3 regions of the Bacillus cereus group sp. RP37 genome follow, and region 1 is predicted to be linked to each of the others. Evidence: riboswitches for the same ligand, from Rfam matches in the RefSeq annotation. Region 1 holds a riboswitch; each other region holds the start of a gene.

Region 1 (10,858 bases):
GTTAGTTATTTTGACGCTTGTTGGTACTATGGGAGCGTTAAGTTTTAACATGTTTCAAAATAGCATGATGTCTATATTTGAAAGGCATTCTTTTGAAACAGGAGATACGGTATTACATAAATTAGACGAAGAAATAGTGAGAGATGTTACAAAAGATCCAGTGGCACAAAGAGAAAAGAGAGAGAAGTTAACAGAGAAATTAGATGAAGCAACGGAAGAGTTGAATAGTGTTGGACAAACCTATATTGTTGGAGCAAAAGAAAATGAAAAAGGTGAATTACTAATCGTTGATTTGTCTACAGGGTTAGCAAATGTTGTTGAAGTAAGGCCGGGAGAATATTATAAACAACCAGATCTTTGGATGAAAGCATATGATAAAGTAATGAGCACGAAAAAAGCAAATATGACAGAAGTATATGAAGACGCATTAGGAACGTGGGTAACGATATTAGAGCCAATTAAAGATGGAGAAGATAATATTGTGGCACTTGTTGCAGCTGATGTAGATGCCTCTATTGTTCCTAGTACAAAGGAAAAGTTCATTATACAAGGTTTAATGTTTATTTGCATTTCTGTTTTAATTGCAACTTTTATTCAATTCTTAATTGTACGTAACGCACTTGCTCCATTGCGAGATTTACGTGAAGGATTGCGCAAAGTCGGTGAAGGTGATTTAAGTATTAAATTAGAGGAAAGGCCAGATGATATAGGTATTATTAATGCGTATTTTAATAGTACCATCGAGAAGTTTAAAGGAATTATAGATAAAGTGAAGCAGACAGCAGAACAGGTTTCCTCATCTTCACAAGAATTGTCAGTGAGTACGAAAGAGAATAGCATGGCAGTCCAAGGAATCGTAAGTTCTATGGTTGAGTTAAGAGCTGGCGCTCAGTCACAAGAAACTTCAGGACCAAAGTATTTAGGTATTGTATATGAAATGGAAGATAAGATGGAAGAGATAAATAATGCTGCAAAACAAATGGCGAAAGAGTCTGAAGGTATGGAGCATCAATCGGTAAAAGGAAATGGTGTTATTGAACAGACGATTAATCAAATGAACATAATACAAAATGCAGTACAAGATTTATCTTCTACTATTTATTCTTTGGAAACAAGATCAAAAGAAATTAGTGATATTGTAACAGTAATTACCGGTATTTCAAATCAAACCAATTCGCTAGCTTTAAATGCTTTTATTGAAGCTTCACGTGCTGAGGAAACCGGAAATGGATTTGTCGTTGTTGCAGATGAAGTGCGTAAATTAGCAGAGCAGACGGAAGTATCAGCAAAAGATATAGCGAAATTAATAGGGGAAACACAAGTTGAAACGGAAGAAGCTGTTGTTTCAATGCAAAATACTTTAAAAGAAGTAGAATCTGGAATGAAACTTGTTGAAAGTAGTGGTGCTTTCTTTGGGGAAATTTCAAAATCAGCACAATCTGTTACAAATCAAGTTAGAGTTGTTTCTAGCAATTCAAGTGATATATTGCAAAATAGCCAAAATATTGTTCGTGTTGTAAATGAACTATCGCTTATCGCAAATACGTATGCGAATAGTAGTAGTAATGTTGAAGAAAGTATGAAAGAACAGGAAATGTCTGTACAAGATATTGCTGAATTAGCCAGTTCTTTAAGCTGGCTTTCACAGGAGTTACAAGAGTTAATTGGGGAATTCAAAAGTTAAATGAAGTGATTATATGTGCTTTTGTTTGTTCAATAAAATAAATCATGCTACAATGAAAACGAATTAAGGACCGGGGAGCCAATTGGCTGAGAGGATGTAAACAAACATCGACCCTCAACCTGATCTGGATAATGCCAGCGTAGGGAGTTACTTAAAGTGATGTAGCATATGTTATTCTATAATAACTTGCATACAAGGCTTTCCTACGCAGTAGGAAAGCCTTTTCTTGTTTTAATATTTCATTTTATAAGGGGGATTTTACTATGTCACAACAAGTTACAATTTCATTTTCAGTAGTACCACAAGCGAAGAACAAAGATGTGTATTCTGTTGTTGATAAAGCAATTGAGGTTGTACAACAATCGGGAGTTCGTTATGAAGTAGGGGCAATGGAAACAACACTGGAAGGAGAATTAGATGTACTTCTTGACGTCATTAAACGTGCGCAACAAGCTTGTGTGGATGCTGGTGCAGAAGAAGTGATTACTTCTATTAAAATCCATTATCGTCCAAGCACTGGTGTAACGATAGATGAAAAGGTTTGGAAGTACCGTGATGAATATGCAAAACCAGAAGCAATCTAAAATAATTACAACAATTTGGCTTATCCTTCTCATTGCGATATGGGAAGGATCTGTTTCATTATTTAAAATTGAACCGTGGATTTTACCGAAGCCTTCTGCCATTGTTCAAGAATTAATTGGAATGAAAGATTTACTATTACCGAATACGATACAAACGTTACAAGAGGTTATAATTGGACTATTTTTTGCAATTTTAATTGGGACAAGTATTGCAATTATTATGGACGTTATCCCTTTATTTCGTATTTTAATAAATCCGTTGCTTGTTATTTCGCAAACGATTCCAATCGTTGTACTTGCACCGTTATTTATTATTTGGTTTGGATATGGAATGCTACCGAAAGTAATGGTAGTAATACTCGTTTGTTTCTTTCCGATTGCGCTTAGCATTTTAGAAGGTTTTCAAACGGTAGATAAAAATATGTTGAAGTTGTTGCAAACGATGAAGGCAACGAAATGGCAAGTTTACCAGAAAGTAAAGTTTCCAGCAGTGCTTCCATACTTTTTCTCCGGTTTAAAAATTGCAGTTACATATAGCGTAATGGGAGCGATTATTGGAGAATGGCTCGGTGCAAGCGAAGGGTTAGGAGTTATGCTTACGAGGGCTACAAAATCTTTTTTAACTGCCCGGGTATTTGGTGTTGCAGCAATTATCGTCATGGTGACATTATGTCTGTATTTTATCGTGGAGTTTATGGCAAGAATAACAGCACCATGGATATATAGAAAGGACGGCAGAAAATGAAAAAAGGTTTAAAAGTTATGTTGGCTGCCTTATTAGCAGTAGGTGTGGCTGGATGTAATCCGGCGAAGAAAGAAGAAAGTGTAAGTAAAGATCAAAAAGTAAAAGTAGTATTAGATTGGTTCCCGAATACGAATCATACTGGTTTATATGTAGCGCAAGCGAAAGATTATTATAAAAAGAAAGGCTTAGATGTAGAAATTATTCAGCCTGGTGACAATGTAACAGCAGAGCAAATGATAGCTTCAGGAAAAGCTGACTTCGCAATAAGCGCACAAGAAAATGTAACGTTGGCTCGGGTGGAAGGTATTCCTGTTGTATCTGTAGGAGCGATTATTCAGCATAACACTTCAGCTTTTGCGTCACTTAAGAAAGATAACATGACTTCACCGAAAAATTTTGAAGGCAAACGTTACGGAGGCTGGGGAGGACCAGCAGAAGAAGCGACGTTGAAGACAATTATGGAGAAACATCAAGCTGATTTTAATAAAGTCGAAAAAATCATTTTAGGACAAACAGATTTCTTTAAATCAATTGGCCGTGATGCTGATTTTGAATGGATTTATTACGGCTGGGATGGTATTGAAGCGAAGCGTCAAGGAAAAGAGTTAAATACAATTATGGTGAAAGACTTAGACCCAGCGCTTGATTTCTATAGTCCTGTTATTATTACGAGTGAAAAACATACGAAGCAAGATAAAGACTTTGTGAAAAAGTTTATGAGTGCAACGACGGAAGGTTATAATTTTGCAATTAAAGAACCGAAAGAAGCTGCTGATATTTTAATTAAAGCTGTTCCAGATGTGAATAAAGACTTAGTACAAGAAAGTCAAAAGTGGTTAAGTACGAAGTATCAAGATGATGCAAAAGCATGGGGAGTACAGAAGGAAGAAGTTTGGACGAATTACATGAATTTCTTATATGATAACAAAGTTATTAAGAAGAAAATTGATGTAAAAGATGCCTTTACAAATGAGTTCCTTCCAAATGAAAAATGAGTGGATTACAAATAAAAGATATTGTGAAATCTTTCGATGGAAAGAATGTATTAGCAAATATTAGTGCTTCTATACGAGAGGGAGAATTCGTTTCCTTTGTAGGCCCAAGTGGTTGTGGGAAAAGCACATTATTAAATATGATTGCAAATGTTGAAAATCCAACAAGTGGGAATGTAACGTATAAGGATAAGTACGTACAAGAGCAAGATGTTGTAAGTTATATGCCACAGCAGGATTTATTACTACCTTGGCGATCAGCTTTGCAAAATATAGTTCTTCCATTGGAAATCGAAGGTAAACCGAAAAAACAAAGGCTGACAGAGGGAATGGAAGCATTAAAGCAGTTTGAACTAGATGAATATGCAGACCATTATCCAGATGAGTTATCTGGTGGTATGCGTCAAAGAATTAGTTTTTTGCGCACATATTTATGTGAAAAGCCAATTATGCTACTTGATGAGCCTTTTGGGAAATTAGATGCCTTTACAAAAATGGAAGTACATAGCTGGCTTTTAAACTCTTGGCACCAAGAGAAGCAAACAATCGTTATGGTTACACACGACCTAGATGAGGCGATTTTACTTTCAGATCGCGTATTTATTTTATCTCAAAGACCAGCATCAATAGTTGGTGAGGTACAAGTGAAATTACCTAGACCGAGAACGATGGATATGTTAACATCACTTGAGTTAAAGAAGGATAAGGAAGAAATTCTGAGAGTATTAGCTCCTTATATGAAAAAATAGAAAAAGCCTTTTAACAGTTTTTTGTATAATTACTGTTGAGAGGTTTTTTTATATAGGAGGAGAAAGATGAAATCTATAGAAAAAATAGTGAATTCATTAACGATGGACAATCTTGAAGAAGGAACAAAAGAAAAAATAGAGAATAGAATATAACAGAGTAGTTTATACTCTTAATATAACAAATGTTAAAGGAGTGAAAGGATAAAATGACTTTATCAACTGTTCTTCAAATGGTTTTAGCTTGATACGGGAGAAGTCTGCCTATTTTTTAAAATTAAGCTAAATTGAAGACAGCAGGTAAAGAACCTTAATCCTTTTTTACGATAATATGTAATGGGTAAGGTGTATTCACCTTACCCATTTTTTATATATACAATTAAATAAGGCTTTATACTGTTGTTCTCTCTATTTAGCTTATGAAGAAGTATAAGTAGAGGAGAGAAAAAATGAGTATATTAACAGTAGAAAATGTAAGTCATTCGTATGGTGAGAAAACTATTTTATATAATGCGTGTTTTCAGCTATTAAAGGGCGAGCATGTTGGGTTAGTAGGTAAAAATGGAATTGGGAAATCAACATTGTTAAGGATTTTAACAGGAGAACTTATACATGACGATGGGAACATTGAATGGTTTCCACATGTGAAGGTAGGTTTTTTACAGCAGCATATGGATTTACAAGAAGGGATAACAATTGAAGGATATTTACAAAGTGCATTTTCTAATTTGTATGCGATTGAATGCGAAATGTTAAAAATTGCTGAAGAAATGAATGGAGCAGGAGAAATAGAAAAACTGTTAGTAAGGTATGGAGAATTACAAACTATATTGGAAAGCTCTAATTTCTATCAAATTCATACAGAAATTGAAGAAGTAGCAATCGGTTTAGGGTTATTTGAAATCGGGTTGAAAAAGGATGTTTCAAAGTTAAGTGGAGGACAGCGAACAAAGTTATTACTTGGGAAGCTCCTTTTAGAAAAAGCTGATGTTTTATTGTTAGATGAGCCAACAAACTATTTAGATACAGCTCATATAGAATGGTTGCAATCGTATTTGAGACTATATGAAAAAGCTTACATTATCATTTCGCATGATGAAGTATTTTTGAATAATATTACGAATGTTATTTATCATCTAGAAGAACGGAAGGTTAAGCGGTACGTAGGCGATTATGAACGTTTTTTGCAAAGTTATCAATTGCAAAGAAAACAATTACAATCTGCGTATGCGAAACAACAAAAAGAAATTGCCCAGTTAGAAACATTTATTCAAAAAAATAAAATTCGAAAAGCGAAACAGGCGAAAAGTCGGGAGAAAGTATTGGAGAAAATGCAAAGGGTTGAAAAGGTTAATCATGTACCTCGATCCCGTTTTGATTTCAATGTTTATGAGGAGCCAGTGAGTCGTATATTACAGGCTGAGAAACTGAGAATAGGCTATAGTGATTCGCTATTTCCAGAATTGAATTTACAAGTGAAAAAAGGAGAAAAGATAGCGATTGTTGGCCATAATGGTATTGGAAAAACGACAATATTAAAAACGTTATTAGGCCAAATAAAGCCGTTAAGCGGTTCAATTTCTGTTGGAGAACGAGTAAATCCTGCTTATTTTGCACAGGAAGAGTTTGCTTCAGAAACAACACCATTAGAGAAAGTTTGGGCAGAACGACCAGATATGACAAAGAAAGAAGTACGCCAAGCATTAGCAAAGTGTGGATTGAAAGAAGAACACGTATTAAAACCTATTCGTTTATTAAGCGGTGGAGAACAAACGAAAGTACGTTTATGTGAACTTATCGTAACGAAAAGTAACGTTTTAATTTTAGATGAACCAACTAATCATTTGGATATAGAAACAAAGAAATCTTTGCAGGAAGCGTTACAACAATATAAAGGAACAGTTTTACTTGTTTCACATGAGCCTTCTTTCTATGAAGCATGGATAACAAAAGTATGGAATATAGAAGATTGGAACGTTGAACAATATGAATAAAGAAAAGGCATTAGCTTATAAAAGCTAATGCCTTTTCTTTGTGATTAACATGATTTTCGAGAATTCTTACATGAGAATTGTATGAAGAAGCACTCTTATGGTGCGCTTATAAGCGTGCTTTTTCTTTTGTTATGTTTATATTTATAATAATACTAGATGCCTTTCCCTAATAGGCGACTATCTTTCTTTATATATATAGATAGTTTAAAGTGGAATTAAAATAATTCCTATATGTAAAGGATAATGTGATTAGTATGGGAAGACAATAGAAGTTAAAGGAAATTCATGTAAAATTCAGATGAACTTCACACGAACTTCATATTAGAAACTAAATATAATTATAATAGGTTATTATAATATCGATTTATGATTTTTTAAAAGTTAAAAGTTTGAATTTAGGACAGAGCACTTAAACCTAAATTCAAACTTTAGTGAAATAATTAATGGGGATTACGTTTAGTTTTCGCTAATGGATGCATTTACAAGTTCGGCGGGATTGCCTGTTCCTGCCCCTCCGATTATAACAGATCCACCAGGAGGAATTTCACCATTCCATCCTGCATTCGTAATTACGTAATGATTATTTACTTTACTACTAATTTTAGAATCCCAAACTTGTGTTAAATTGCCGTTATAATCAAATTCTAATTTCCAGTTTTTAATAGGGTTCGTTCCGCTATTTTTAATTACAATTGAGAAGTTGTAACCACTTCCCCAATTTGAAGTGATTGAAAAGGAAGCATTGCCATTTCCACCAGGAGGTGTTGTGTTAGTATCATCTGTTTTTACAATAATAGAAGTAGGCTGTGATTTATTCCCAGCAGCATCTTTTGCTACTATTGAAAATGTGTATTCTGTATTAGATTTTAAGTTTTTAATTGTAATGCTATTTGTTGTTGTACTCCATTTCTCTTCTCCAGCAGTAACTTCATATTCCGTAACTCCTACGTTATCAGTAGATGCAGTCCAGTTTAATTGAACTGAGTTTGAATTTTTATTTGTAACAGCAATATTTTTTACGTTTGTTGGTGATTCAGTATCTTTTTGAGTAATAGGTCCACCTAGTAATTCTTTTACTAACGTATCAAGTAATTTGGGCCCACTACAACTATATTTTGGACTTGTACGGCAATCCCCGCTAAGCTCCCAAAACATTGCGCCACTTAAACCTTTTGTCTTTATATAGTCTGTTTTATATTTCATAGATTCGTTGTCATCATAGCTAATAAACGTACCTGTAGTCGCATTATATAAATAAGGTACTTTCGCTACATCGTTCCATCCGCGAACAAAACCATTTTTATTAACATAATTAGCTGCTAAATCACCATAATCATACACACCTGTATCACCGGTAGAATAATCATCCCAAGTACCTTTAGAAGCGAGCTTTCCATCACTACCTGGTTTACAAGGTTGGTATTGTCCGTTATTTTCTTTTCCACAACTTTTCCATCCGCGTCCGTAAAATGGTACACCTAATACGAGTTTATCCGCTGGAACACCTTCATTTGTATAAATGTCTATCGCACCATCTACGTAAAATTTCGTATCCGCTGCTGGGTCACTTGGATCTTTGTATAGAGCTGCATTATGGTTAGAAGTAGCTTCCCATCCACCGTGGAAATCATATGTCATAATATTAATCCAATCCAGTATTTGAGAGATTTTCTTTAACTCTGTATGATCAGCATAACGTTGGCTTGCACCTGATGCGATTGTTAGTAAATATTGTTTACCATCTTCTGCACCAGCTTTAGTTAATGCATTTCGAACTTCTTGAAGGAGTAGGGTGAAGTTTTGCTTATCTTCAGGACGATAACTACCACCAGGAATCGTTTCTACGCCCGGATATTCCCAATCTAAATCAACGCCGTCAAATCCATATTCGCGAAGAAAAGCTACTGTAGATTCAGCGAATACTTTTCTTGTTTTTTCATCCGCGGCCATGTCAGAAAAGCGGTTAGACCAAGTCCAGCCACCAACGGAAATAATTGTTTTTAGGTGAGGATACTTAGCTTTTAATCGTTTCAGTTCGCCGAAATTTCCGCAGCGTGCGTATTTATCACAATCTTCCCAAGTTGTACCTGAGCCAGGATAAGATTTTGTGACATCAGCCCATGGTTCACCGAGTACGAGAGTGCCATTAGGGACCTCTTTATTTTGCAGTGGTACACCAGATTCTTTACAGTTCCACGTTTGTTTATTTGGATTATCGGGGTGAGTAGAAGGGTTTCCATGTTTTCCATTCCAGCAAATATCAGCGAAAGCATAGTTTAAATGGGTTAGCTTTGATGCATCAAGGTCTGCAACTTGATAATTACGTCCGTAAATACCCCATGAAGGAAAATACCCAACAATTTTTTGACCTTGCTTCGGTGAATCTGCTAATGCGACATTTGGAGTAATAAAGTTTGTGAGAAAAAGAGGCAAGAAGAGTAGTAGGGATAGTAATAGCAGTGTGAATTTTTTTGATCTCATAGTCATTTCTCCTTTCAAAGTAAAAGATATATTTAAAGGCATGCGCCAATAAATCAAAATGAATCTAGACGTATGAAACGTCTAGAAAAAAATGATCAGACATCACGAAGTCTATACAAGGGAGCTGGGGTGATTAAATCGTAGCAAATGTAAGATTTGGTGTAAACGCTTTATTTGATTCAAAAAGATTTTCTCAATATTAAATGGCTCTAATATAGACTACATATGAAAATAAAATATTGATTAGGGAAGAAAAGGCTCTTTGTAATTAAATTTGAGAAAAAATTGTATGAGGTCAACTTGTAATGGCATAGCAAGATGAGAAAATATCATGTAAAATAATAGTAAAAATATGTAAAGGAGGGAATGGTGTGGATGTGTTTTTGAACATTGCTGAAGAAAAAATTCGACAAGCAATACGGAATGGAGACCTTGATCATATTCCGGGAAAAGGAAAACCACTACAATTAGAAGACCTTTCAATGGTACCTCCAGAACTTAGAATGAGTTATAAAATATTAAAAAATGCAGGTATGATTCCACCAGAAATGGAACTACAAAAAGATATATTAAAAATAGAAGACTTAATTGCGTGCTGTTATGATGAAGTAGAGAGAAAAAAATTACAAGAAGAGTTAACAGCAAAAATGCTTCGTTTTCAGCAGATAATGGAAAAGAGAAAGATTAAAGAGAATTCGGCTTTTCGTATGTATCAAGATAAGGTATTTCGTAAATTACGCTAAGAGGGATAAGATGACTACATTTAAAACGATAGAAGAATTAGCGACATATATTGAAGAACAACAATTAGTACTTCTGTTTATTAAAACGGAAAATTGTGGTGTTTGTGATGTTATGCTAAGAAAAGTAAATTGCGTATTAGAGAATTATGATTACGTAGAGAAAGTAGAAATATTACTACAAGACATGCAAGAGATTGCGGGGCGATATGCAGTATTTACAGGACCAACAGTTTTATTATTTTATAATGGAAAAGAGATCCTTCGTGAATCGCGCTTCATTTCACTTGAAAATCTAGAGAGAACGATTCAATTATTCGAAGATTAAGGGAGGCTTTTATATGGAATTTATTATTGTCATACTATTATTTGTTGTAGTTGGAACGATCGTAACAGCAGTTCGATCAAACAAAAAGAAGGTAAATCTTACGAAACAAAATAACATTCATAATTCATCTAACAGTTCATCACCATTATTTTTCTTTGCTGGATCTGATAATGATAGCTCGCACGATGGAGGTTCACATGATTGTGGAGGATCTTTCGGTGGAGATAGCGGAGGCAGCTGCGATGGTGGTGGAGGTGGCGGTGATTGATGAGAATGCGCCCTATAGGGGGCGTATTTCTTTTTAAACAAACGTTTGATTAGTTGGCTTACCTATGCATAAAAACAATTAAACAAACGTTTGATTAAATATTTTTAACATACTAAGGGGAATGGAAATGAAAAGGGAGCCAAAAGTGAAAAATAAGGGGAAAGTAGTGTTATTTTTATTAGCTGCGGGAGGCGTATTTCTTGTCAAATTAGGATTTAAAATTGGAATAATACATACGATTCGAACGTGGTTTGAAAGTACGTTTTCTTAAATAAGGAATATAGCCTCTTGCGATA
Region 2 (10,858 bases), 2.1 Mb from region 1:
CACCACAACGGAATCCACCACAACGACCGCCACAACCACCGCAACGACCGCCACAACCACCACAGCGACGAGCAGCATCTTCAAAATAGTAATATGGATATTGGTTTTGCTGGTCCCAATACACAATATTTCCAGACCGGTAATCATTAAGGCTTAACGCTTGTAATTCTTGTTGAAACTTATTCATTTTCATGACCTCCGTTTATAAAATACAACCCTATCAATGCTGTCCTATATTTCTGATCGTTAAATCTAAGTAAAAATAGCGCTATAAACTAAGTTCAATACATACACCAACAAAGTATGACTTATCACTAGATGATGCACCTTGTTCATATACCTATTTTTACTATGGGCTCATTTTTATAAATAGAAATTATAAAATGTGAATTCTAGCATCATATCTTCATGCTTACTAATTTCAATTCATTTCTCAATAACCATGATGCCGTATCCTATGTATTCCCGTCTGCCGCTTAGATTTTTCTGTACTGTAAATACCTCTCGTTATAACACTCCCATATACTTACTGAGCGTACCATCTGATATTCCTAACCTTTTATATACTTCACACTAGCAGAATAAAAAATCTCGTCCGTCGTATCATCAAAAAAACTACTAGTTACGGAATTCAATGACGGTGAAGAAATTCCTACAAAAAAAGCCCTGATTAGGGCTTTTCATTCTACTTTTCCAGCAAGCTCTCCATGAAATTGCTAATTAAAAAAATTGAAAAAAGACGCACTTAGATTGATGCGTCTTTTTGTGATACCTCTTTTGTGAAATCATATAAAGCAATTGCGCCTAAAAGAACAAGTATACCTTGAGGAACATCTATCAAAATAGTTTTCCAAATTTCTGGAACTACCCATTTAATATTTGCTGCTGTTTCAAGATATGTTTGAAAATAACTAATCGTAAAATTAATTATCCCTAAAAATACAAACAACGATAGACCAAATCGAATTAATTTCTTATTTGTAAACATGTAACACCTCTCAAAATTCATTGGATATTCCTACTTTTGCTTCTTTTTCATTTATGCATCTATATATTTAATTTTAACACATCAAGAACTCCAAAAGATACAATATGCATATTTACATATTGTATTAACAGCATTCCATAATGATTTAGAAATTCCTGCAAGAAAAAACAACTCCGTTACAGTTAACAGAGCCGATTTCTTTCTTGTTTAACTTCAAACCACCAATCTTTACGTTCAAGGTAGAATTTCATTCCATTACGTTGTGCATCTGAAGTTGGAGCAGTAACGAAGTTTGATTGTAAAATAAAAGTCGCAGAAGTTTATCCAGTTAATGCGTAGAAAATTAAATTAACTAACTTATCGATATGCCATTTTGCTATATCCGCAGCACTATCGACTTTACGCAAATCTGACAAGAAAAAATATATAGATAGGTATTATCCATACCTATCTATAACATTACTTCCATTCTTTATCCGATTACATCTTTTACTTCTGTATTCACTGGCCACTTTTCTAAAGTATAAGCCATTTCCCAAAATGAATATTCATATTGACTGCTAATAATGAAATGCTGTTTCATTCGCTTACGGTCAGACTCTGTTACGTTTTCAGCGATAGTATCTAATCTTGTAATTTGCTCTTCAACTAGCGTACGGAACCAATCAGATCCATAAGCAGAAATCCATTCGTTATAAATTGGTTCTTCTGGCTGACACTCTTTTAAACGCTCACCAATTTCATAATACAACCAATAGCAAGGTAAAATTGCTGCAATGATATCGCCTAAATGTCCTTCATACGCAGCACGATACATATGTGAAGTATAAGCGTATGCAGTTGGAGCAGGGATAAAACTATCTTTTTCTTCTTGAGTTATCCCTAGTTTCTTCGCAAAATTCTCATGTAAAGATAATTCCGCCTCGTATGTATTTTGAGCATGATGTGCCATACGAGCTGTCGTTTCTAATTCCAGTGCTTTTGCAGCTCCTAAAGTTTGTACTCTAGCAAAATGACTCAAATAATATGAATCTTGCAGCACATAATAGCGAAAACTAGCTAAATCTAACGTTCCTTCACCAAGTTGTTTTACAAAAGGGTGATGAAAACTAGCTTCCCAAATTGAATCTACTTCTTGACGTAATGATTGTGAAAATTTCATTTAAATCCCTCCCATAATGTATAAAATTTAAGTATTTACCCACAATTATTAAATCTGTAAAATAAAAAAACTTTCTTTACAGGCGTAAAGAAAGTGAAATTGACAGTATTTATTCATGAAATAGCAATGTCTTTCCCACTTCCCTACGCTGGCATTAACCAGATCAGGTACTAAGAGTCTCAAATTCCCATTTGATCTCAGCCTATAATAGGCCCCCCTAGTGGATAAATATTTAATTTTCGTATTGTATTCATCATAACATACTTCATGTTACTGTCAAAAGTATTCATGATACTGCTACTTAAAACCCTTCTTCTTCCCTTACTCTTAATGAAGTTTCAATAATCATATCTAATAGTTTGCTATAATTAATTCCCGCTGCATCTGCACTTTTTGGTAATAGACTTGCTTGTGTCATCCCTGGTAATGTATTAACCTCCATTACATATGGAATACCGTCTTTCACCATCATATCAACCCTTGCATAAACACTACATTTTAATGCTTTATAGCAAGCCAGTGACGCTTCGTTTACACGTTCTTTCAATTCAGCTGGAAGTTCAATAACTTCTTCAATAGTACCAGCATCATCATATTTCGCATTGTAATCAAAGAACTCCGCCGCATGTCGAATTGAAATGATGGGTAACTGTTTTCCATCAAAAATGGAACATGTAATCTCGTCACCTTTTATATACTTCTCTATTACTACTTCAGAATCCCATTCGAACACAGTTTCCAGCATTGAAATTAATTCGTCTTTATCATATACAATCTTTACCCCGACACTCGAGCCACCAGAGTTTGGTTTTACCACTAACGGAAATCCTAACTTATCTAATTCATCAAGATTTAGATCCTCCATTTTTGTAAGTTCAATCCAATCTGGTGTTTCTATTCCTTCATAACGTAAAATCTTTTTCGAAATGTTTTTGTCCATACATATACCGCTAGATAACATATTGCTCCCGCTATAAGGAATACCTAAACTTTCAAGCGTTCCTTGAACAGTCCCATCTTCTCCGTATTTTCCGTGTAATGCAAGCAGCGCAAAATCAATGTCTTTCGCTTTTTCGATTAAATCCATTTTTTCGTTTAACGTAATTGGAACAATGTCATACTTACTTTTATCTAAATGTGCAATCATTTCATTTCCAGTCATAATTGATACTTGTTTTTCAGAGGATACTCCTCCCATAATAACGCCAATTCTCATTTCCTCAACTCCAAATTTCATTTTTTATTGTATCACCGATTATTTTGATTCCCCGAACAATTTCTTCTTCTTTCAAACGTGAAAATCCTAATCGAAAAGTGTTCGTTCCTTCTCCATTAGAATAAAAAACATCTCCAGGAGAAAATGTAACCCCCTGCTCATAACACTTTTGCAAAAGAGTACGGGCATGAATTTTTTCTTCTAACTCTATAAATAAATGAAGTCCACCATCACCGGTCATTCTTTGAAACGGAATGTACTCGTTACACGCCCTAACAGCTAACTCATATTTTTTCTTATAAACAGATCTTGCCTTTTTTAAATATTTTTCAAAATATCCTTCATGTAAATATTGAAACAGAACAGCTTGATCTAAAGTAGATGTGTGAATTGTTCTTGCTCTTTTTACACTTTCTAAATAATGAATCAGTTCTTTATCTGCAATGATCCAGCCTACACGTAAACCAGGGAAAAGTACCTTTGAAAAGCTACTAATATAAATCACATTATTACCAGCGCCAGCAAAAGTTAATAATGGTGCTAAATGTGATCCTGAATAACGTAGCTCTTCATTAAATCCATCTTCTATAATAGGAATCTTATATTTTGAAAATAATCTCATCAGTTCCGTTCTTTTCTCCGAACTCGTAACAATGCCGGTTGGATTATGATAGGAAGGAATTAAATACGCAAAATCAAACTCTTTTTCACGCAAGCTTTTTTCAACTTCGTTCGTATCAATGCCATCTTCATTCATATTAATTCCATGCACTTCAAGTCCATGTAAACGGAAAAGCTTTAGTGCAGCATGATGAGTCGGATTCTCACAAATAACCCGCCCTGACTTCTTCGATAACGAGGATAGTACAATGTCTAATCCTTCTGTAAATCCATTTGTAATTAAAATATCTTTATTTGAAATATCTACACCTTTCATTTCCATATAATGAAGTAGATAATTCATTAGCGGTCTATACCCTTTTGCGTAACCGTAGTTTAATACGACATCACCTTCAATGGACATACGAGTAAGAAAAGCTCTTTTGAAATTTTCCACATCAAATAGCTTTTCATCTGGAGCGATGCTGTTAAAAACAATCATTCCTTTTTCCCAGCGAACACCATGTTTCATTAAATCTAATTCATCCGCTAATAAGGTAACTGTATTAAGTTTATTTTTCCAATCTATTTCAACAGACGAAGTGTTTGAAATATCAACCTTCGCAACAAAATTCCCTTTTCCTTTAACTGCATAAATGAGTCCTTCTTGCTCTAAATCTGCATAGGCAGCGAGTACAGTATTTCTGCTCACACTTAATAATTCACTTAGTTCCCTCGTTGAAGGTATTTTTTGTTCCCCGAGCAAGTGCCCTTTCATAATCATCTTTTTTAAATAATCTTTCAATTGAATATAAACGGGACGATCTTTGACAACTTTAAAATCTTTAAACAAATCCTTACCCCCTGCAATTATTTTTGCATATTAATTTCATTCTCAAAAGGTCCACTACATATGTATTTTTTATTAAGGGCGGTACGGTTTTATAAAGTGAAACTTTAATCAATGGTGATTCGTCCCGACCATTGATTATTACCCTTCACCAATTGATAATTTTACTACCCGTTAATACGTGACAAATCTTTACGATATAAGTTAATTATATCTTTTAAAGCTGCTGCTGCGGCTCCGCGTGGATTAGAAGCACCACCAATTGTAGTAACTTGTCCCATCGTATCTGTAAAGAACGTAATCCCTTTTTCTGTCCCATTTACATTTGCTAGCGGATGATCTTTATCTATTTCGTGTGGTTCCACATGAAGAGCCACTTTACCATCCTTATCCTTATATGCTGAAGCTATTAATTTAATATATTTATTATGTTCTTTAGCTTTTCGAATTTGTTGTTTTGTAACCTGTTCGATTCCTTTTATATGTATATCGGCAAGTGTATTCTCTGTTCCCATTAAACTGTTTGTCAAAAGTATCAATTTACACGCACTATCAGAACCACTTACATCTAATATTGCGTTCGTTTCAGCAATTCCTTTACTTTGTGCTTCTTTCAGTGCTTCTTCAAACGTAATATCCTCCTCATTCATTTTCGAAAGAATATAATTTGTAGTCCCGTTTAATATTCCTTCTATTTTTTCAATATGGCAACCAGCTAAACTAAATTGACCAATATCAAGCGTCGGTAATGCGGCCGCAGTTGCACCACTATATCGAATTCGTACATTTGCGATTTTTGCCGCTTCATTTATTTCTCTCCAGTTTGTAACGAGTGCGCCTTTTGAAATTGCTACTATATCCATTTGTTTCTCAATCGCTTGTTTTATATATTGTTTCCCTGGATTTCCATCTTTAAGATTTGTAATGGTTGATTCTACTAGTACAGTACCACTTATGTTATCTGTCGCTCGTTCCTCCGGATAATGTTCAATATATTCTTCAATTGCAGCGCTACCGCCACCATACTTTAATAAATGATGAATAGACAAACCTTCCTCATTATGTATTGCAATATTTCTACCTAATACGCCGCTTACAACTAACTCTATTCCATATGCTTCATATATATATGAATATTTTTCATTTAATAATTTTATAAACTCTCTTCCTACTGTTCCATATCCTGATAATACAACTTTAATTTTCATAATATCCCCCCATTTTTTCTACCATATCCCTCTTTCAATATAATATAAAGCGCCCTCGAATTCCATCGAGAGCGCTTTATTATTACCTATTTTGGTAAACGTGATAGCTTTTCTGCAATTGTTCTATAAAACTCTTGAATACTAGAAAAACCTAACGTGTCTGAAACACTAAGTCCTACCATATCGAGATGATCCCAATTTGTTTTCGTTTCGATATGATTCCATTTTCCAATCTGTAAAGGCTCATTACTATTTACAGTAGCATTAGATGATGGTGCAATCATAGAATTTGTATTTACTACACCATCATTTTGCCACCAAGAAGTATCAATTAATGGACGATTTTCTTCATATCTTGCATAGGACCCTAAGAAAAATGCATTCCCCATTAACACTTTATTCATTGTTATATGAGGCAAATGTAAACCTGTTATAGGCGCCGCTTGTGATGCATGTCCACTATAAGATAAGTAGTACACATCTGATTGCGTCTTTACCCAATTATTGAGCTCCTTTGCACCATCTGTACTTAAATCCCATTGACTTATATCCTTTGTATTTTTCCAAAGTGAACTATTTAGGATGCGATCAGTATATTGGAAAAAAGACTCTCCAGTATTCTTCTTTATACCCCATTGATCCAATTTAAAATCATATAACGATAAATTATTGTTTCCTCCAAAACTTGCAGCTGTAATGAGTAAATCTTTGACGAACGGCAGTAGAAGACTACCATCCGCAAGTGTTGTCCCATTGTGAGGAGTTGCTAATGTTGTAACACTATGAACATATGATTTCTCGCCTTCAAATAGTGGTGATATATTCGTGTTCGGATGATTGTTTACATAATTTTTTTCTTCAAAACTGCCTTCTTTTAATAGCTGTACTAATGTTCTAATCGTTTGTCCACCCATGCTATGCCCAACTAAATGAACTTTATTTGTTTCACTCCAATTTGGTGCAAAACCACTATAAGTTCTGCCAAAACGATTATGTCCATGTTTCTCAGCATGTGCGGCACCATAGTCTACTGTACCACCGTTTATTTGCGCATATAATTCACATGCACGATCCCAGTTACTAGAAACAGGTCCAACTGCAGCAGTATGTACTGTATAACCATTTCTTTTTAAATCTTCTTGTATATCATGAACACCACCCCAATATTTAACCCCTAACATTTCCTCTCTACCCCACCCAGCAAATCCATTCACTAATATGATAGGATAATTATTTTGTTGTCTCTTTTCAGCGTGAGTTGTTTTTGCTGCGAATAAAAGCACAGTCCCTATTGCGAATAAACATATTTTTAAAAATAATTTCCCCATGCTTCCTCCCCCTAATAAAACGTTTACATTTTTCTGTAAATAAGATATACATATTTAGTTTATAACTTAAACATAATGTAAAGTATTTTATATACATTGTATATATAGAAAACATACACAAATGTTGATAAATATTAATTCAAGTGAACATTTACTTTTTACAATATAACTTGTAAATCCGATTATTTGAATTTATAATTAGATTTAGTTTCTTCATGTTAAATGGATTTAAAAATCATAAGAAAACTAATTTCATTACTTAAGAAGGAGGAAAAGTCATGCAAATCGAATTAAATATTCATACATTATCTCAACCTACTAAAATAACTCCATCTAATCTTGAGCGTAATACTATCCCTTCTACTAAACTTGAAGTTAAAAAATTAAATGATCCTATCAAATTTGATATTCGTTCATCTGAAAAAGAAATGAAACAACCTGAGCATAAATTTAACGAATTAGATTTATGGAAGACGTTAAAGGATAAAGGTGTTCCTTTATGGATCATCCTTGAAATGCTACAAAAAGTCCGTAAAGAAAAAGAAGCTCAAAATAATTCAGTTCAACATTCAAATGCGATTGAAGAAACGCATGAGACTCGATTAAATGAAGTAATGTAATATATGTTATATGAATGGCCTATACACTAAAAAGAGTTCGAGGTTGATAAAGTTTCTATCAGCCTCGAACTCTTTTTTAAGGTTTTTCTTCAATCGTTACAAACTGAAAAGATAGTTCTTCTTCCAAACCTTTAATTAGCTTTTTTACTTTGACATTTTCATTAACCAAGGTATTATCTGTCGACATTTTAGGCTTTTCGTCACCTAGTGATTGTTTCAAATGAAGAAGGTGCATTTTCGTTTCATTTGCCTTTATTTCTTTATACACACTATTTTTTGATACCATTACATACCATTGCGTTGGATATTTACGAGTGTTACCTATCCAAGCGTCACTATCGTATGAAACAGGAATCTCTTTTCCTTCTAATTCAATACTTTTCATACTCTTTTCATCTTCATGTGTAAACAACAGCGAGCCCTCTTTCGGGAATTTCGGTAACTTATCTATTAGTTTTAAATTGGATCCATTATCTCGTTTACGAAAAACATTTGCTTTAATCATCGCTTGTGCTGTGGATTCATTTAAAATTAATACCTGTCCATTCCCATATTTACTTTTTTTCACAGAAAACACTTCATTTTCTTTCGTAATTTCTTGATAACGACTAATAATTGGTGAAGCTTTATTTTCATCCCCAATGATTATTAAACCGTTTGCAGGAAATGAATTCTCCTTTTTAGAACATGCACTAAAACTTATTAAAAATAGTATCGTTAACATAAAAATAGTTAAAGTTCTTTTCATCGCGTTTCCTTTCATCATACAGTTCATTTTTTCACATATTTTTGTGTAATCTTACAAGCTAATATACTCTATTGCTCCATAACCTTATACAGCTTTTGCAGGTAACGCCAACGGGTTATAAAGAAATATAATACCTGTATACATATAAATGAAATTAAAATAACGATAGAACTATTTAAAATAGAAAAGTCTACTAATTGTTGTAATGCCATATAAGCGACTATAGTATGAATTACTGCAACAATAATTGGTAAGAAGAACATTAATACTAACTGTCTCGTTACAACCTTTTTTAATTCCCGTTTACTTAATCCCATTTTCGAAATCATTTTATATTGCTGTTGATCACGATCCAAATCTGTATATAATCTGAAATATATAAAACTAGCGGCAAATGTAAAGAAGACGATTCCGACTAAAACACTTGCCATAAGTAATAACCCATTCGTTTGTTTTGCACTTAGCAACTCGATTGTTAAAGCTCTAAATTCGAAATGTGTGTCTCTTGGATCTTTATCGAATATATTATTTAATTGGTTTGAAATCTCTTTCGTTTTCATCCAATCGTCTACAACAAATCCGTAAGTACGAAATGGACTGTCTTGATTAACTGGGTCACTAATAAGAGGTATTCCATCATATACCTGATCTTGAACAGCGATATAAATAGTTCTAGAATCATGTGGTAAAACTAAATTTTCTACAGCTTTTTTCACATGAAATGTCTTTGTCCAGTCACCTTGAATGACTTCTATATTCTTTTTATACTCGCCATTTTTAAATTCTTGTTTTTGTGATACAACTCCAGGAATTAATATAATTTCATCTTCTTTTTCAATCGTTTCTTGTTGATACCCAAGTGCTTTTGCAAGATCGTTATATTCACTTAATTTCATTATATTCACGTTACTTTCTGTGTATATATATGAAGATGAAGCCATTCGATACGGAATATTAGCATCAGAAAGGTGTTTTTTTATAATAGAAAGATTTTTATTTAATACTTTGTCGTTTTCAAAACTTCCATACAAAAAGGTATACGGATTTGTCATCCTTACCAAATCCCTATTTCCAATTGCAGCTGTTGTACCAATCGCTGTAAATGCAACTGCTGAAACAATAGATACTATAAAAAACATCGTTGCATTATCTTTCATACGGTAAATTAATTCAGAAAATGTTAATATATTTGTTCTCTTTAAAAAGAAAGATTCACTCTTTTTCGCAAGATGCAATATATAAACGCTACACTGTGTATATAAAAAGTACGTTCCTATAATTACTAGGATCACACCTATTCCAAGTGTAATAAAATTGGAACTTGGGATGAAACGAAATACTGAAAAATATCCATATCCTATACTAATTAAAGAAAATAGTGATAATAAAATTGAAGATTTCGGTTCAGGTTTTGGCTTTTCCTCCGCTTGAATAAGTTCCACAAGTTCTGTTACTTTTACCATTTTAAATGTAAAAAGTGAAACGATTAAAAACAAGAAAAGGAATGTGATAACTGTTAAAAATACAGCCTGCACTGGTATATAAAAAGGTAAACCATTATTAATCATTAATACACTTGCGCTTATCAATAAGACTAGTTTAGAAAATATGAGTCCAATGAAAATCCCTATACAAATTGAACCAAGTCCAATTAACATATTTTCAATTAACAATAACTTCTTAAGTTGTCTCATTGACATACCTTGCATCATTAATATGCCAAATTCTTTCTTACGCGTTTTTAAAAATGAACTCACTGAATATAGAATGAAGAAAAATGAAAATACAAAAATCAAGCCTTGCGAAACTGAAAATCCCAATGTACCGTATGCACTTATTGTTGCACTTGTCGATTTTAATTCCCCTTGTAAATCAGGGTGAAATAATAAAAGAGCATACGTGAAGAAAATCATAATAGAAAATGCACTACTCAAAAAATGAGCTGCATATGTACGCTTATTACGAAAAATATTATTAAATGCGAACTGACGAAAAGTCATGCCTTTTCCCTCCTAACAAAGAAAGGACATCCATAATTTTTTGATAAAACGCTTGCCTGCTTTCGCCACAATAAATTTCATTATATAGTTGACCATCTTTAATAAAAATTACTCTGCTGCAAAAGCTCGCTGCATACG
Region 3 (10,858 bases), 330 kb from region 1:
TCATTCACACAATCATTCAGCAGCTCTTTGTATCGTTCAAAATCCATTTCCTCTTTATGAGGTGGTCTAATTTGAACTGTATTTCTCCCGCATAAAACTGCTGTTTTCGATGTGTTTTCTTTATTTAAATACGGATATAATGCATTCTCTCCGCACGAAGGACAATTGTGTTTACGAAGCTTTTGCACATTCATACATGAATATTCATTCTTCCATACATCAAACGATACAAGTCCATCTCGAAGTGATTCGGAATCTTCCACTAACAGTTTAAGAGCTTCCGTTACTTGATGAGAAACGACGAGAGCTACAGCAGGTGATATAATGCCCGCTGTATCACATGTCGCCCCGCCAAGCGGAATTGATTGTAATAAACATGATAAACATGGCGTTTTACTAGGAAGAATTGTGTAAGAAAGACCGTAACTCCCTACACATGCTCCGTAAATCCATGGAATAGAATATTTTTGTGCTATATCATTTACAATGAAACGCGTTTCGAAATTATCAGTTGCATCAATGATTACATCAACGTTGGTAACAAGCTCTTCTAATTCCTCAGCTGTTACATCTTGAACGAGAGCTTCTACTCTTACTTCACTATTAATCTCTTCTAGACGCTTCTTTGCTGCTACAGCCTTCGGAAGATTATTTTCTACATCACTCTCTGCGTACAATTGCTGCCTTTGTAAATTACTCCAATCGACATAATCCCGGTCTACAATCGTTACTGTACCAACACCTGCTCTTACGAACATCTCTGCATTTGCACTACCTAATGCACCTGCGCCGATAATAAGCACATGCTTTTCTCTTATCTTTTGCTGGCCTTCTTCCCCAATCGGAGAAAATAATTCTTGGCGAGAATATCGATTATTCAACTACGCTCATTCCTTCTAAAGGACTACTTGCTGTTGCACAACGTTTACGTGCAATACGACCTGCTTCAAATCCTAAACGTCCTGCCTCAATACTTAATTTCATTGCAGATGCCATTTTAATAGGATCTTTTGCTCCTGAAACAGCCGTATTTAATAACACACCATCCGCTCCCAATTCCATCGCGAATGCCGCATCAGCTGGGCTACCGATACCAGCGTCAACGATAACTGGTACTGTCGCTTGTTCAATAATAAAGCTTAAATTTAACGGATTTACAATACCAAGCCCTGAACCGATTGGTGATGCTCCTGGCATAATTGCATGCACGCCTAGTTCTTGTAACTTACGTGCTAATACAACGTCATCAGATGTGTACGGAAGTACGATAAATCCTTCTTCTAGTAACATTTCAGATGCCTTTAACGTCTCTACCGGATCAGGTAATAACGTTCTATCATCACCAATAACTTCAACTTTGATCATGTCGCAAAGCCCTGAAGCTTTTGCTAATTTTGCAATACGAACAGCCTCTTCAGCATTTTTTGCTCCAGCTGTATTCGGTAATAACGTATATTTTTTTACATCAAGTTTCTCTAATAAATTAGGCTGCTGTGCATCGAATATATCCATACGACGTACTGCGAACGTTAAAACCTCAGCCTCAGATACATCAATTGCCTTTTGCTGCACATCAAAATCAGGGAATTTTCCTGTTCCTAATAAAAGTCTAGAATGAAATGAAAATGGTCCAATGTTTAACATAATCAACCGCCTCCTACGAAAGTTACAATCTCAATTTGGTCTCCATCAAAAACAGATGTATCTGTATGATCATCTTTTTGTAAAATATCTTTATTACGCTCTACTACAACAATTCTGTTATCTAACTCTAAATGTGTAAGTAACTCAGCTACTGTTTTTACACTCTCTGGCACTTCAATTTGATTACCATTAATTTTTAAATTCAAACTTCCATCTCCTTTCTAAACTGTTTTAGAAAGCAATGAATCTAGCAAGTGATTTTCCTGCTTTCCTTCTATTAAATCAGCCATATACTGACCAGAAACAGGACTTAATAAAATACCGTTTCGATAATGCCCCGTACAAGCATATAAACCTTTTATTTCTTCATGCTCTCCCATATAAGGAGCTTCGTGATTTGATTGTGGCCTTAATCCTGCCCATGTGCTTTCCCACTCTGCTTCTTTTAAAGCCGGCAATATTGTATAAGCACGCTCTAATATAGAAGTAATACTTTCTGGTTGCACAGTTTTATTAAACGTATGAGGCTTCATCGTTGCTCCAATTACGTAACGTCCACCGCGCTTTGGTGCAATGTAAAATCTTTCTTGGAAAATAGGTGCCTTTAAAAGTGGTTTTCTACTTCTTACCGCTACTACTTCTCCTTTAACTGGATATGTACCCCATTCTCGGTGAAAATGCGCTAGTAGCTTCGTGCTCCATGAACCACCCGCAATCACAACTTTTTCGCATGTGATAATACCTTCGCTCGTCATAATTCCAGTCACTTTATTATTTTCAATACGAATATCAAACACTTCTGTCTGTTCATATATATCAGCACCCGAAAATGATGCGGAATGTGCGAAGGCTTTCGTAAGCTCTGGTGCAATAACATGACCATCTTTTGGATAATATACAGCACCTATAATTGACTCAGATAGAAATGGCTCTTTCTCTCGTAAACGATCTCCTGTTAGAAAATAAGAATCTTCACCTGTTTTCTGCTGCCAATCCATAATGTGAAGAATTCTTTCCTTCTCATCTTCATTTTGGGCAATACGATAAATGCCTTTTTCTTCATACCCAATATCGATGCCTGTTTTTTCACGTAAAACTTCTGCAAGTTGTGGAAATATAGCACGGCTTTCTCTAGCAAGTTCAAATAGTGGGTCATATGCATCCCATTCTGCCTGAACCCCAAGTAAACCAGCAGCCGCTTTCGAGGCTTCAGATGCAATTCTTTTCTTCTCTACAATCGCTACTTTATGCCCTCGTTCTGCTAGAAAATGTGCAACTGAACTACCAATTACACCTCCGCCAATTATCGCTACATCATACTTCTTACACATGTTTTTCCGCCCACTTTCTTATTGATTCCTTATAAGATTTCGCTTTGCTATACGGGTTACTACTGCTTATAATCCCAGACATAACAGCAATACCACTGACACCTTTAGTAAGAACATCCCCTGTGTTTTCCGTGGTGATTCCTCCAATTGCTGTAATCGGTATGGATAAACACTTTGCAATGTCTGAAACTTCTTCAAGCCCTCTCGCTGGCACACCTTTTTTACAATCTGTCGGAAATACATGACCATAGACGAGTGAATCCGCTCCATTCTTAAATGCATCGATCGCCTCTTCTAAAGAATGCACAGAATAACCGACATGCAAATAAGAAAACTTTTCTTTCACTGACCTTACATCTGCGCTTCGATATCCTAGCTGCACGCGCGGAATGTTTAATAAAATAGCAATATCAATTCGATCATTTATTACTATCTTCGATGCCGGAAAGCCTTTCTTCAAAAGACCTTCCACACCTTCATACAATTCCTTCGTACTTTTCTCACGCTCACGAATATGCAAATAATCAATCTCACTCTCAATTTGCATTGCTACATTCACTAGCTCTTCGAATGACATGTGACCATTTGAGATTACATGAAGCTCATTTTTCATATTCATTCGCCTACTTTAAAATGTTTTCGAATAATTCCTCAGCCGGAACGATTTCTTTCGTCATTCCTTTATCTTTCAGCCATTTATTTTGTTTCTCCCATGACTCTTTTGAATCTGATAAGAATGGCTCATCTTTCGTTTCCATCTTCTCTAATAAAATTTTCATACTTTCTTTTTCAACTTCTGGTACAAGCGGGAAGTTTTCTTTTTCTTGATGATTTAATAAAATATTTAATGCTTCATCCGGATTTTTCTTCATGAAATCATAGCCTTTTTTCGTACCACGTAAGAAGGCTTGCAACGCTTCTTTATCTTTTTTCAACGTTTTATCACCTGTTACAAATACAAGCTCATGATAGTTTGGTACACCGTAATCAGCTGGATTAAAGTATGCTGGTTCATGACCTTCATGGCGCATAACAGGTACTTCATGGTTAATGTATGCCCCTGTTACCGCATCCACTTTTTTCGTAATTAGTGCCGGTACTAAATCAAAGCCAACATCGACTACTTTCACTGTATCTGGATTACCACCAGCTTCTTTTACCATCGTTTTTAAATACATCTCACTTAAAGGTGTTCCAGAATATCCAACTGTTTTCCCCTCTAAATCTTTTGGCGATTGAATGCCTGCTGATTTCAGCGATACAACATGATTTAATGGCGAACGTACGACAGCTCCAATTGATTTCACTGGAATTTGTTCATTTGCTTTTGCCATGACAACATCTGGCTGATAATATAAGCCAACCGTTACCTTTCCTGCAGCTGCTAAAGTTAATGGATCAGTCGGATTAGAAGGGAATTTAATATTCACCTTTACTCCTTCTTCTTTAAAGTAGCCTTTTTCAATCGCCGCATAAATAAAGCTATGTACCGCATTTGGGTACCAATCAAGCATGACCGTTATTTCTTTTTCTTTTTTATTCTTATCTGATGCCGAATTACTAGAACATCCAGCGATCATTGCAACTAATAATGTAAACACAAAGATGCGTTTTAAAAATTTCATGAATACTTCCTCCAACTAATAAATTTCTTTTCTAAAATCGAAATAAGGACAACAAAGAAAATAGCTAATAATGATAACAATACAATGGGGGCAAATACACCCGCTCCGTCTAATTGCGTCATCATTCTTTTACTGAAATATCCTAGCCCAGCTTGTGCACCGAGCCATTCACCAATTGCCGCCCCAATCACACTAAGCGGAACTGCAATTTTTAAAGCTGAGAAAAAATAAGGAAGAGCAGATGGTAACTTTAATTTAAGAAAAATATCTTTTTTCGTTGCTCCATACGTAACTAAGAGCTCCTCCCATTCTTTTTTTGTACTACGTAGTCCATCATACGTATTGACCGCAATTGGGAAAAACGTAATTAAAACCGTGACAACAACCTTACTCCAGATCGTATATCCAAACCATAAAACGAAGAGCGGAGCAAGCGCTGTAATCGGAATCGTTTGTGAGGCAACTAATAATGGATAAAATGCTCTCTCCATCCAATTACTCGCATTCATTAATATTGCTAGCCCTACCCCAAGTACGATAGAAATAGCTACCCCTATTAAAACGACGTATAATGTTGCCGGCAAATGAACTGTAAATAATATATCTTTTAGTTGCCATATCTTCATTACAATTGCAGACGGTGACGGTAAAATGTACATCTCATCTACAATTCTTGCGCCTATTTCCCACATGACAAGTAAAACACTAGAAAGTGTAAGGGCAGGTAATAGTTCCTTCAACCGGTTCATCATACGAGTACCTGCCTTTGTAACATACTAAGAAGCTCATCTTTAAGCGCTAACACTTCAGGCTTATACAAATCTTTTCTTGTCCGATTACGATCAAGCGGTACAATCCTCTCGGTTAAAGTAGTTATCGGTTGATTTTCTACAACGAAAATTCGATTAGAAAGAAACAATGCTTCTTCCACATCATGAGTGATAAATAAAATTGTTTTTTTCCACTCTTTCCATTGTTCAAACAGCCATTCTTGCAAAGATGCCTTCGTTAACGCATCCAACGCGCTAAACGGTTCATCTAACAGCAATATCTCCCCGCCTGTTAATAAAGTTCGAATAAAAGATACGCGTTGTCTCATACCACCAGATAAATCTTTCGGATATTTTGTCTCATACCCTTGTAAGCCAAATTTATGTAACAGTTCCTTTGCCTTTATTTGTGCTTCTTTCTTCTGTACACCTTGGCACTCTAGCGGCAGGGCAGCATTCTCAATAATCGTTCTCCATGGCAGGAGCATATCTTTTTGGGGCATATACCCTACAGGATGGCTCTTTGTTTCTGTCAGCTCTATCTGTCCCGTACTTGTTTCTTCTAAACCTGTAATAAGGCGAAATAAAGTACTTTTCCCGCATCCACTCGGTCCGATAATACTTACAAACTCTTTATCTTGTATAGAAGCATTTAATTCATTGATGATTGGTTTCTCATCATAATGAAAAGAAACATTATGAAACTGTAGTATGTTCTTGCTCCTCAAATCCCCACATCTCCTTACGATAGGACATATCCCAGAATAAATATTCAAATCGACTGGAATATAGGAAAATCTCCTCTAATCGATCTAGCTCTTTGTCAGACTTTCCAACTGCCATTTCATTTAATAAATCTATTAACCAAATACAAAGGCTACCGTATTCTTCCGAACTATATCCTTGAATCCACTCACCAAAGAACTCATGATCTCTTGCTCCAGGAATATCGTTTAAACGCTTTCCAATTTCCCAGTAGCTCCACATACATGGAAGAAGTGCTGCTATTAATTCCGCAAGCGTGCCATTTTGAGATACAGACATCATGTAATTTGTATAGGCTAAATTTTTAGCAGATGGTTTTGCAGATTCTATCTCCTCTATAGAAATACCAAGTCTTTTTGCATATTGTTTATGGATTGTCATTTCTCCATTTAATATGCCATCAATTTGTTCAGCAAATTTCCCCATTACTTGTGGATTCGTTGCTTTTACAACACCAATCGCATATAGCTTTGCATAATCTAACAAATATAAATAATCTTGAATAATATAATACTGAAACTTATCTTTTTCTAACGTGCCATCTCCCATACCTACTACAAACGGGTGATTATGACTCATCTCCCAAACTGGTTGTACAGTTTCTAATAATCTATCGCAAAATTTCATTTCTCTATCCCCTTTCAATTTATATATCTAAATAAAAAACCACTTCTAAATAAGAAGTGGTTACAGCAAATAAAATTATAATTTATTCGTTGCTCCACTTCCCTTCGCTAGTATTACCTAGATCAGGTCTGTAAGGGTTAAGGATTATTCCTCTCTCAGCACAACAAGCACCCCTAGTGGTTTCAATATGAAATTTTCAAATAAAAAAGCCCCGTTTCTATACGCAAAGAAACGGGGACTCATTATTAGTGTCCGAATTGCTTCCCTACGCTAGCATAATCTAGATCAGGTAATGAAAAGGATCAAAGGCTTACGGCCTACTCTCAGCTGGCAACACCAGCTCTCCTAGCAAACTATGAAATTATCACTGTCAGTATAACATCGTAATAAGACATCATCAACTATTTTAATTTTCTCAATTGTCAACAAAATAACAGAACTATATAATACTTATATTCTATCTTAGAAATTATTATCCTAATTAATTGGATAAAAAGGAATCATTATCCTCAAAAAATTTATTTTTATATTGATTTCATATTACATTTATGTGAATACACCCACTATATTATATCTTTATACTATAATAAAATTACAACTATACAACTAGAGGAGGTCTCTATTATATGAATATGAAAGCTACTGCTTTAACAGCAACTACTGTCGCAATTGCCTCTTTACTTCCTTCTATGGGAGAAACAAATGTACAAACAGCCAACGCTGAACAATTATCTAATGTGAAAACTGGATATGTAAAAGTCGATCAAGTAGCCTTACATACAAAAGATAACGCAAATAGCTCATCAATTGATACAATCCGCTTTAATACGAAAGTGAACATACTTGAAACAACTAATGGCTGGTATAAAGTATCTGTTAATAATAAAGTAGGTTACGTACAAAAAGATGCTATTCTACTAAAAAACAAACTTCAATCTAATAATCAATACATCGTTAATGCCAATGCATTAAACGTTCGTTCTGAACCTAATTTAGAATCTTCAATTTTAGATGTATTACCAAATGGGAAATTCGTTACCATTCAAGAAGAACAAGGTGATTGGTATAAAATTTTACATAATGGCAAAACAGGTTACGTACAAAAGGCATTCGTGTCTAATGGTTCACAGCCTTTAGTAAAAGGCATCACAGTTCAAAATAATACGAAATACACAGTTGCAACACCTAAACTTAATGTACGTAGCAACGCTAGTACAAGTAGCGCACTACTTGGCTCATTACAAAATGGTACACAAATACAAGTAGTGGAAACTGTAGGAACTTGGTATAAAATTCGTTTTGGCACAGGATACGGATATGTGGCAAAACATTATGTGGTGCAAAATCAAACGCAAACGCAATCACAAGCTCAAACAGCTCAACCTACTTCAATTCCAGCAGTTTTTAAATTCCCTACTCAAGGAAGAGTTAGCTCAACCTTTGATATGCGCTGGGAACAAATGCATTATGGTATAGATATTGCAGCTCAGGGTAATGTCTCTATCCAGGCGGCGGCTGCAGGTAAAGTTGTGAAATCATATTATTCAGCTAGCTATGGCAATGTTGTGTTCATCGCCCATCAAATAAACGGGAAATTATATACGACAGTCTATGCTCACATGAAAGATCGCACTGTACAAGCTGGTGATCAAGTACAAGCTGGACAATTAGTAGGTCATATGGGAAACACAGGTCATTCATACGGGCAACATCTTCATTTTGAATTACACAATGGAGAGTGGAATTTTGAAAAAACAAATGCAGTAAACCCACTGCCATATTTAGTTAGGTAAATTGTATGCCACGCAATATCAATATATCTCTCTTAATTGAATACTTAGCCTTTTTAGGTTTAATTTTTTGTTTAATCATTTACAATACAAATACTGTATTTTTATCTATTATCATTGCTTTTGTTACTTTAGAAATTATGATGGAAGCCTTTCAAGTACAACTAAAACAAAAAATTGCCCATATTTATAATGCCGTCTTTCTATTAAGTGCCCTAATAACAAATATTATTAGTAATGGTTTTTATTTAACTACCGTATTTCCCGTATGCTTTATGGCTGTTTTATTATTCATAGCTAGGTACATTCATGTCCCTAATAACAAAAAACACGAACAAGAAGCTTAGAAAGAGGAGACACTGTGTACCAATCTTTCAAAGATAATCCGCTAAAATATATATTGAATTTATATAAAAAAACAAATACTTTTTTTGGTATACAAGGAAGCTATACGGCACAATTTCTCCTTTATGGAATGTTATTTCTCGTCTTAATTGCGTTCTCCTTACTTTACTAACAAAAAAAGGATCTCACATAAACTTGAGATCCTTTTTAATTTATATAGAAAATGCTCTTTTATCCGCAAGCATATTTTTCATAAATAAAACTAAGATTATATTTTTTCTCTAAGCTCATTCTTTGTTCATCATCGCACCAATAGAACAGAATATCATGAATTGTTGCATAACGCTTATTTTTAAGAAATAGTTTAAAGAATGATGGTAAACAATCATGTAATTGTATAAATATATAATTGCGTAATATTTCTTCTTTATATTCAATTCCCTTGCAAATATACAATAATTCTTCACAATAATATGCATGTTGTGGAACTTGAATCATTTCGAAAAATGGCACATATGATAATAACTTTCCGATAAAATGATCATATCGATCCATTATTCCTATCGTCATATGCTCCATCATTTCTTTCATTACATATAAATAATCATCTACATGAGTAGTTTTCAATGGGTCTAATCGATCTGAAATTTGAGAAAGTACAGCTCTTTGACAAGCTAACACCGCTTGACTAGGTCCATAATATGATAAGAAGTCTGTACACTTACGATATTTTCGTAATAAGTCATGTGTATATAAATCATACACGAAAGTATTACAATACATAGCTAGACTCATCATATCACTATTTAATTGCTCTTTTGATAGGAACTTAGCTCTCTTACACATATAAAAGAATGTAAATTCTAATACTTCTTTATGGGATAATAGATGTTTACAGTCTGTTATACATTTCTCATTAAATTTAACTCTATCCCAGATTTCTACATCCCCATCAGTTAATTCACCAATACGATATTTGATAATTAAATAGTTTAAAGCAACCGCTTGCGTCAAAAGATCCCATGTTTCATATTCCAATGAAGTGTGAACAAACTCAGCTAATCCTTGAGTTATCATAAAAGTATTTGCTTCTTCATACCAACCAATCTCTTGGCATAAGCGAAGAATACGTACTAAAGTTGGAATTTCATCTTTATGAAACTGCGGTAAATTCTTTGTTTTATTCATTCCATATACGATAAATGCCGCTAAATTTTCTTCTTTATAAAATTCTTTTTCTTTCCACACTAATATAGTTCGTTCTTTCCCTTCACCTTTTGGATGACAAGGTACAAGCAAAGAAAATAATTCAGCGAAATTATTTGGTTCTATATATGTATCTGTAACCAAATTCCAATTTGGATCGCGCTGTACAGCCCTCATATAATTCCCCCTCCCTTTTGTCTACATAGGAAATATTAATCCATTATTACATCACTAACAATGAATATTGTTATATTCAAAATCTTTCATAATACTTATATCTATCAGTATATCATTTTTTCTCTTATTTAAAATTAGGAATGACAAATTTAAATAAACTGTCGAAATTACTAACTGTATACTTATTATATAATGTCTCAGATACATCATGCTAACATATTAGTTTAATTCTATATACTAGAATAATGCATCTGATTTTTATACGTAACTTACCCCACTAATTAAAATCTTTCTTCATTCCGTATGCTCCGAGATTTCACTTAAAGCAAATCCAGCTTGATCATCTGCCGATTCTCTTATAGCTAAATCACCTAGTGCTAGCATCCCAACGAGTTGACCACTCTCAACTACTGGTAATCGTCTAATTTGATACTGTGCCATTAACTCTGTGGCTTTTTCAATAGAATCATCTGGAGAAACTGAAACAATGTTTGTTGTCATTACATTTGTAATTTTATTAGATCCAGGATGTTTCTCAGCAATCCCTCGAACAACTAAATCTCGGTCCGTAACAAGCC

What was found. Region 1 has a riboswitch for thiamine pyrophosphate ahead of QCI44_RS26150 (MTH1187 family thiamine-binding protein). Riboswitches for the same ligand answer to the same signal wherever they lie in the genome.
Positions count from the first base shown of each region.
Region 2: it holds a riboswitch for thiamine pyrophosphate, as region 1 does, so the genes downstream of both, tenA (thiaminase II) here and QCI44_RS26150 (MTH1187 family thiamine-binding protein) in region 1, are expected to answer to the same signal.
Region 3: it holds a riboswitch for thiamine pyrophosphate, as region 1 does, so the genes downstream of both, tenA (thiaminase II) here and QCI44_RS26150 (MTH1187 family thiamine-binding protein) in region 1, are expected to answer to the same signal.

Region 1 is NZ_JARVHP010000001.1:4,957,742-4,968,599, reverse strand. Features, by position in the region: gene QCI44_RS26155 (methyl-accepting chemotaxis protein) at 1-1,684, shown strand, start outside; TPP riboswitch at 1,746-1,847, shown strand; gene QCI44_RS26150 (MTH1187 family thiamine-binding protein) at 1,948-2,268, shown strand; gene QCI44_RS26145 (ABC transporter permease) at 2,240-3,013, shown strand; gene QCI44_RS26140 (ABC transporter substrate-binding protein) at 3,010-4,008, shown strand; gene QCI44_RS26135 (ABC transporter ATP-binding protein) at 4,005-4,754, shown strand; gene QCI44_RS26130 (ABC-F family ATP-binding cassette domain-containing protein) at 5,201-6,745, shown strand; gene QCI44_RS26125 (glycosyl hydrolase family 18 protein) at 7,202-9,226, opposite strand; gene QCI44_RS26120 (DnaJ family domain-containing protein) at 9,598-9,969, shown strand; gene QCI44_RS26115 (thioredoxin family protein) at 9,980-10,294, shown strand; gene QCI44_RS26110 (hypothetical protein) at 10,308-10,562, shown strand; gene QCI44_RS26105 (hypothetical protein) at 10,690-10,833, shown strand.
Region 2 is NZ_JARVHP010000001.1:2,887,072-2,897,929, forward strand. Features, by position in the region: gene QCI44_RS15460 (heterocycloanthracin/sonorensin family bacteriocin) at 1-187, opposite strand, end outside; partial or broken gene QCI44_RS15465 (hypothetical protein) at 430-635, opposite strand; gene QCI44_RS15470 (DUF3937 family protein) at 746-1,009, opposite strand; partial or broken gene QCI44_RS15475 (N-acetylmuramoyl-L-alanine amidase C-terminal domain-containing protein) at 1,171-1,305, opposite strand; gene tenA (thiaminase II) at 1,461-2,150, opposite strand; TPP riboswitch at 2,274-2,379, opposite strand; gene ddlB (D-alanine--D-alanine ligase) at 2,452-3,366, opposite strand; gene pdxR (MocR-like pyridoxine biosynthesis transcription factor PdxR) at 3,371-4,819, opposite strand; gene QCI44_RS15495 (homoserine dehydrogenase) at 4,984-6,024, opposite strand; gene QCI44_RS15500 (esterase/lipase family protein) at 6,111-7,352, opposite strand; gene QCI44_RS15505 (DUF3914 domain-containing protein) at 7,631-7,972, shown strand; gene QCI44_RS15510 (lipoprotein BA_5634 family protein) at 8,049-8,735, opposite strand; gene QCI44_RS15515 (ABC transporter permease) at 8,789-10,720, opposite strand; gene QCI44_RS15520 (ABC transporter ATP-binding protein) at 10,695-10,858, opposite strand, start outside.
Region 3 is NZ_JARVHP010000001.1:4,624,276-4,635,133, forward strand. Features, by position in the region: gene thiF (thiazole biosynthesis adenylyltransferase ThiF) at 1-881, opposite strand, end outside; gene thiG (thiazole synthase) at 874-1,644, opposite strand; gene thiS (sulfur carrier protein ThiS) at 1,647-1,850, opposite strand; gene thiO (glycine oxidase ThiO) at 1,866-2,975, opposite strand; gene tenI (thiazole tautomerase TenI) at 2,968-3,588, opposite strand; gene QCI44_RS24475 (ABC transporter substrate-binding protein) at 3,599-4,600, opposite strand; gene QCI44_RS24480 (ABC transporter permease) at 4,597-5,349, opposite strand; gene QCI44_RS24485 (ABC transporter ATP-binding protein) at 5,349-6,098, opposite strand; gene tenA (thiaminase II) at 6,067-6,762, opposite strand; TPP riboswitch at 6,845-6,947, opposite strand; TPP riboswitch at 7,008-7,119, opposite strand; gene QCI44_RS24495 (SH3 domain-containing protein) at 7,389-8,555, shown strand; gene QCI44_RS24500 (hypothetical protein) at 8,561-8,899, shown strand; gene QCI44_RS24505 (DUF3965 domain-containing protein) at 9,129-10,280, opposite strand; gene QCI44_RS24510 (CBS domain-containing protein) at 10,575-10,858, opposite strand, start outside.